One region of the Planococcus maritimus genome, then DNA from elsewhere that is predicted to be linked to it. Evidence: a T-box and tRNA genes for the amino acid it is inferred to sense, from the RefSeq annotation. Region 1 holds a T-box; the other holds one or more tRNA genes.
The links. A T-box is a leader RNA that pairs with one kind of tRNA and senses whether it is charged. The one in region 1 lies ahead of trpS (tryptophan--tRNA ligase), so its partner is inferred to be a tRNA-Trp.
Positions count from the first base shown of each region.

Region 2: it encodes a tRNA-Trp, which carries the amino acid that the T-box ahead of trpS (tryptophan--tRNA ligase) is inferred to sense. The anticodon was not compared.

Region 1 is NZ_CP016538.2:2,151,029-2,154,269, forward strand. It holds gene BBI11_RS10825 (peptide ABC transporter substrate-binding protein) at 1-712, opposite strand, end outside; gene BBI11_RS10830 (DUF3899 domain-containing protein) at 956-1,297, shown strand; T-box leader at 1,348-1,560, shown strand; gene trpS (tryptophan--tRNA ligase) at 1,628-2,620, shown strand; gene opp4C (oligopeptide ABC transporter permease) at 2,682-3,241, opposite strand, start outside.
Region 2 is NZ_CP016538.2:1,024,829-1,028,069, forward strand. It holds rRNA gene BBI11_RS05035 (23S ribosomal RNA) at 1-69, shown strand, start outside; rRNA gene rrf (5S ribosomal RNA) at 203-318, shown strand; tRNA gene BBI11_RS05045 (tRNA-Asn) at 329-403, shown strand; tRNA gene BBI11_RS05050 (tRNA-Ser) at 409-498, shown strand; tRNA gene BBI11_RS05055 (tRNA-Glu) at 521-595, shown strand; tRNA gene BBI11_RS05060 (tRNA-Val) at 608-683, shown strand; tRNA gene BBI11_RS05065 (tRNA-Met) at 724-800, shown strand; tRNA gene BBI11_RS05070 (tRNA-Asp) at 804-879, shown strand; tRNA gene BBI11_RS05075 (tRNA-Phe) at 896-971, shown strand; tRNA gene BBI11_RS05080 (tRNA-Thr) at 987-1,062, shown strand; tRNA gene BBI11_RS05085 (tRNA-Tyr) at 1,066-1,149, shown strand; tRNA gene BBI11_RS05090 (tRNA-Trp) at 1,156-1,229, shown strand; tRNA gene BBI11_RS05095 (tRNA-His) at 1,250-1,325, shown strand; tRNA gene BBI11_RS05100 (tRNA-His) at 1,368-1,443, shown strand; tRNA gene BBI11_RS05105 (tRNA-Gln) at 1,451-1,522, shown strand; tRNA gene BBI11_RS05110 (tRNA-Gly) at 1,528-1,602, shown strand; tRNA gene BBI11_RS05115 (tRNA-Cys) at 1,610-1,683, shown strand; tRNA gene BBI11_RS05120 (tRNA-Leu) at 1,693-1,776, shown strand; tRNA gene BBI11_RS05125 (tRNA-Leu) at 1,995-2,078, shown strand; gene BBI11_RS05130 (C45 family autoproteolytic acyltransferase/hydrolase) at 2,934-3,241, shown strand, end outside.

The DNA of each region.
Region 1 (3,241 bases):
TAAGAGTGAACGGTCCGTTGTATAGGATTGTTTCAGAGTTTGAAGCGTAGTCATCGCCTTGCTCAGTAACGAATTCTTCGTTCAATGGGTAGAATGTACCAAAAGCCATCAATGACATGAAGTAAGGAGTTGGGCGCTCAAGTTCTACAACAAGTGTTTTGTCGTCTTCAGCAGTGATTCCTAGTTCAGAAACTTCCATGTCCCCTTCAGATACTTCTTTAGCGTTTTTGATTGTTCCAGCCATCATGTATGGTCCGTAAGGTGAACCAGTGTCTGGGTCAATCGCGCGCTGCCAAGCATAGACGAAATCGTTAGCTGTGATCGGTGTACCGTCCGACCAGTTAGCATCACGCAGTTTGAAAGTGTAAGTCAAGCCATCTTCACTGATCTCAGGCTCGCCTTCAGCAAGTGCAGGTTCAGCAATGTTTTCTTGGTTCAAACGGAACAAACCTTCGTTTACGTTGTTAAGGATGTTGAATGCTACTGCATCCTCAGCAATCGAAGAATCCATTGATGGAATTTCTGCTCCTTCGATCAAGTTTAGTTCTTGTACAGAATCCGGCTCTCCGCCGTTGCCTTCTGCGCCTTCTGTACCTTCTGTGTCTGTGTTTTCCGTCCCAGTATCAGTGTCATCTCCGCCGCCGCAAGCAGCTAGGAAAGCACTAAGTACCAAAACCAGGCCAAGTAGCCATAAAATCTTGCTGTTTTTCACTGATTTTGCCCCCTTAAATTTTCTGAAAAATTGGTACATGATTAATTATACATAAATATTTATTGTTGTACAGCGTTTTTTTTGGAATATTTTACACTCTTCCCAGTAATCATGCTGTTAGGAAACCCATCAATAGGCTGAAAAGCGCGTCATGTAAGCGTTTTCTTTAAGATCGAAATTCGAATATTTTTTTGATTTTTTTTGCTATTTCTTCTACAATAAAGAGCGAATAGAGGTGCACTAATGAGAAAAATAATTATCGGAATCGCCGTTGTGCAGTTGCTAGTATTGCTGACAATGCTCTTCCGAAGCGAACCGTTTTCACTGTTGTCATACATTAATAACTCCTTTATTTACGGGGGTGTGCTTGTATTTTTCGGACTTTGGGTCTTCGTTGTCCAGACAGGAGTTTTCGACATCTTTACGATGAGCATGCGCAAATTTTTCAAAAGCAAATCCACCTTGGACGATGACGAAATGCGCCTGCCTTCAGAAGTGTTGGCTTTCTCCAGTTTCCCGCTACTAATTATTGGCGGCGTTACATTGCTAGCGATGGCGATTTCACTTGCAATTTATCAACAATAGAATTGCATATTGCAGCAACAATCTCTTTTGTATTATAATAAAATTAATACAAATGAGCGTTGACAAAGAGTAGTAGATGAAGTTTCTTCTATAAAAGAGAGCTTGTGGTTGGTGGAAACAAGCAGAAGCCTTCATTGAATGGACTTTCGAGCTAAAGCGGCGAAACAAGTAGCCGTTTTCGTGTTCTCCACGTTACGGAGACAAGAGGCCGCTTTGCGGCAAGCAGGGTGGTACCGCGGAACCGCACATCATTCGTCCCTTTAGTTCCAGGGACGAAGATGTGCTTTTTTATATCCATTTTTAGGATCACCACTCAGAGGAGGAATTTCATTGAAAAAAATATTTTCTGGCGTACAGCCAACCGGTACGGTCACACTTGGTAACTATATCGGAGCCTTTAAGCAGTTCACGGATCTGCAGGAAGAATACGATTGCATCTTTTGCATCGTCGACCAACATGCCATTACCATGCCGCAAGACCGTCTCGAATTAAGAAAGAGCATTAAATCGCTAGCTGCCTTGTATCTTGCTGTCGGCATCGACCCGGAGAAAGTGACGCTGTTTATCCAATCCGAAGTTCCAGCACACGCTCAGGCTGGCTGGATGCTGCAATGCGTATCGACTATCGGCGAACTCGAACGCATGACGCAGTTTAAAGACAAATCAGCAAAGGCCGCTTCGATCTCTGCCGGCCTCCTTACCTACCCGCCTTTAATGGCTGCTGATATTCTTTTGTATCAAACAGACATAGTCCCTGTCGGCGATGACCAAAAGCAACATATCGAATTAACACGTGATCTGGCGGAGCGGTTCAACAGAAAATACAACGACATCTTCACGATTCCGGATATCCGTATCCCAAAACATGGCGCACGCGTCATGTCCTTGCAGGATCCAACGAAAAAGATGAGCAAATCCGATTCAAACAAAAAATCAATCATTACGTTACTCGATGATTTAAAGACCATTGAAAAGAAAGTAAAGAGTGCTGTGACAGACTCAGAAGGAATCGTTAAATACGATCCGGAGAACAAACCGGGTGTCTCCAACCTGCTGTCAATTGAAGCTGCCTTGACGGGAGCTTCAATCGACGAACTTGTCGCTAAATACGAAGGCGGCGGCTACGGCGAGTTTAAAGCGGGTGTTGCCAAAGCAATTACCGACCACCTAGCACCGATTCAAGAACGCTATTATAAATTGCTTGACTCTGATGAACTCGATACGGTTCTCGACGAAGGCGCAGAAAAAGCCAATGTCATTGCCAACAAGACATTGAAAAAAATGGAGAACGCAATGGGTCTTGGCCGCAAACGCAAGCGTTAATACAAGAAAAAAGGATGAACAAGTGGAATGCCACTCGTTCATCCTTTTTATGTGGTTTCTGTTAGCGCAATGATTTCGGATTTAACGCATCTTTTAACCCTTCGCCGATAAAATTAATCGACAGGATCGTCAAGGTAATGATGATCGCTGGGGGCATCCAAATCCATGGCTTGCCTTGCAGCACGTCCGGCTCATTGGCAGACGACAGCATATTGCCCCAGCTCGGCGTCGCTTGTGGAACCCCAAAGCCAAGATAGCTGAGCGCCGATTCGATCACGATCATCGTCGCAAAAATCAGCGTCCCCTGAACGATGATCGTTGAAATGACGTTCGGCAGCAAATGCTTAGTAATGACTTTAAATGGAGAGCAGCCAATAGACAAGGCTGCAAGGATATACTCATTTTCTTTCTCTGCTAATACTTTACTCCGGACGAGACGGGCAACCCCGCCCCAGCTGAGCGCACCGATGACCATGATCAAGACCCATAAACCATCGACGATGCCGTAAAGGATAGTGTTCAAGACGATGACAAATACCAGGAATGGGAAATTCAACACGAAATCGGTAAAGCGCATCAAAATGCTATCGATCATGCCACCAAAAAATCCGGCCAATGCCC
Region 2 (3,241 bases), 1.1 Mb from region 1:
ATAGGTTCGGGGTGGAAGCGTGGCGACACGTGCAGCTGACGAATACTAATCGATCGAGGACTTAACCAATAACTGAAATGCGTTTCCATAATCCAATGTCGATTTATCCAGTTTTGAAAGAATAAGATAATATTTTTCAAAAAAATGCTTGAAATAATCGGTATTATTGATATAATAAATCTTGTCTTTCAAATTAATACAGTCTAGTGATGATGGCAAAGAGGCCACACCCGTTCCCATCCCGAACACGGAAGTTAAGCTCTTTTGCGCCGATGGTAGTTGGGGGTTTCCCCCTGTGAGAGTAGGACGTCGCTAGGCTGGATATTATTCCGAAGTAGCTCAGTGGTAGAGCACCGCACTGTTAATGCGATGGTCGTAGGTTCGAGTCCTACCTTCGGAGCCAATTTTGGAGAGCTGTCCGAGTGGCCGAAGGAGCATGATTGGAAATCATGTAGGCGGGCAACCGTCTCAAGGGTTCGAATCCCTTGCTCTCCGCCAGTATCTTAAGCTCAAAATTAAAGGCCCCTTGGTCAAGCGGTTAAGACACCGCCCTTTCACGGCGGTAACACGGGTTCGAATCCCGTAGGGGTCACCATTTCATTTTCACGGAGGATTAGCTCAGCTGGGAGAGCATCTGCCTTACAAGCAGAGGGTCGGCGGTTCGATCCCGTCATCCTCCACCATTTCTTTCAAATTTACAAAGAGAAAGTGAAATATCATTATCGCGGGGTGGAGCAGTTCGGTAGCTCGTTGGGCTCATAACCCAAAGGTCGCAGGTTCAAATCCTGCCCCCGCAACCAAATGGTCCCGTGGTGTAGCGGTTAACATGCCTGCCTGTCACGCAGGAGATCGCCGGTTCGATCCCGGTCGGGACCGCCATTTTTATTATTAATATGGGTCAGTAGCTCAGTCGGTAGAGCATTAGATTGAAGCTCTAAGTGTCGGCGGTTCGATTCCGTCCTGACCCACCATATTTTTATCTCCATGCCGGAGTAGCTCAACTGGTAGAGCAACTGACTTGTAATCAGTAGGTTGAGGGTTCAAGTCCTTTCTCCGGCACCATTAGGTGGGGTAGCGAAGTGGCTAAACGCGGCGGACTGTAAATCCGCTCCTTCGGGTTCGGCAGTTCGAATCTGCCCCCCACCACCAGTTTTTAGGGGCATAGTTTAACGGTAGAACAGAGGTCTCCAAAACCTCCGATGTGGGTTCGATTCCTACTGCCCCTGCCATTTTTTAAAATTATATGTTGGCGGTCGTGGCGAAGTGGTTAACGCACCGGATTGTGATTCCGGCACTCGGGGGTTCAATTCCCCTCGTCCGCCCCATGATTTTCTTGAAAATTTTATTTCATACATAATAATAACGTGGCGGTCGTGGCGAAGTGGTTAACGCACCGGATTGTGATTCCGGCACTCGGGGGTTCAATTCCCCTCGTCCGCCCCAGTATTATTGGGGTATAGCCAAGCGGTAAGGCAACGGGTTTTGATCCCGTCATGCCCTGGTTCGAATCCAGGTACCCCAGCTTTTGCGGAAGTAGTTCAGTGGTAGAACGCCACCTTGCCAAGGTGGAGGTCGCGGGTTCGACCCCCGTCTTCCGCTCCATTATTTAGGCGGCATAGCCAAGCGGTAAGGCATGGGTCTGCAACACCCTTACCACCGGTTCGAGTCCGGTTGCCGCCTCCAAACTATTTTGCCGGCGTGGCGGAATTGGCAGACGCGCGGGACTCAAAATCCCGTTCCTTCACGGGAGTGTCGGTTCGACCCCGACCGCCGGTATCATGATCATCACTCTGCCAAGTGATGAAAGCTAAAACCCTCGACTTCAATAGTCGAGGGTTTTTCTTTTGAGCAATTAATGAAGAAAACAACCAGTGTGTATTAAAGGTAAGAAGTTTTTCAAAAAAATAACGTATACCCCTTGCAAAATAAACGATTTACTAATATAATAATAAATGTTCCTGAAAGCAATATGAAATGCTTTGGGAGTTAATTTTGCCGGCGTGGCGGAATTGGCAGACGCGCGGGACTCAAAATCCCGTTCCTTCACGGGAGTGTCGGTTCGACCCCGACCGCCGGTATCATAATTATTGCTCTGCCAAGCAATGAACAAAGTCCTGACATTTGTCAGGGCTTTTTTATTTGCATTGTCGCTAGCTTTTTTAGTAAAGCTTATTAATAGTAGAAGAGTTGCCGTCTTTTAGGAGAGGGGATATTTCTCTATATTCATGTATCAGAATTGGCTGAAGAACTTTTTTCAGGGCTGAGTGCTGGTAAAGCGCTGAGCTTGAAGTTTCCTTATCCGCGTTCCATTGAAAGACAGCTACTAATAGAAGTTGTCTTTTGGGTGTTCTAGAACATTTAAAGGCAGCAAAGTTGTTTTAAATTGAATACGGTAAGGCACGTGCAAACTATTCAAAATGATTAATTGTAATTTTTTTCAAATAGTCTTATGGTGTGTTAATATATGTGTGATTAATATCCCTAGCGATTCCAGTTGAATGGATCTTGTATTCATATAGATCCTATTTGATTTCTGCAATAGGTATGAGCTGGTTTTATGGGAACGTAAGGGTCTTGCTCTTATGAAGCTATTCAAGACGATTTAAGAAGATAGACTTCAGGAAATGATGAAGAGCCAGCCCGTCATTTAAAACGCGTTAAATGCCTTCTGGTACCTGATTAAACGGCAGTAGATTGCGAGCTAGAGGTATTAAGGCGAGAAGCTCTGTAATGAACGGCTTCAGAGAATATTAAACTGAACCGTAAGTCTTTTTTAATAAAGTGACTTGTATCGTTTTGAAAAATTGGTTTAGTTCAGTTTTCGACTGCACTAGATTAGTGAATGTGATATTAAGTAAGCGTAGATGTGCTGATAGGGTTGAAAAATACAATGATCTTTAAAAATGAACTGAGTTGTTAATGGAGGAGAAGTTATGCGGAAGATACATAGTGAAGTCGTCGAATTTAGAGGCAGCCATTATGATTATGGAGTGATGCAGGGCAGTGCGCTCAAAGAGTCAATTACGCTGCAGAACCGCAGGGGTCAATGGAAGAGCAAGAGGCCGCGTTTTGCCATCGATCCATTAGAAGCTCAAGCTGCATTTAATGAATATGCTCCTAACTTGTGGGAGGAGTTGAAAGGCCTTGAGGACAGCCTCAAGTTGCCGACTGAAGAAGTGCTTCGTGATTTCGGCGGTTACCGAATCGACGCTCCACCATCGGGCTGCTCGATTGTCAGCGG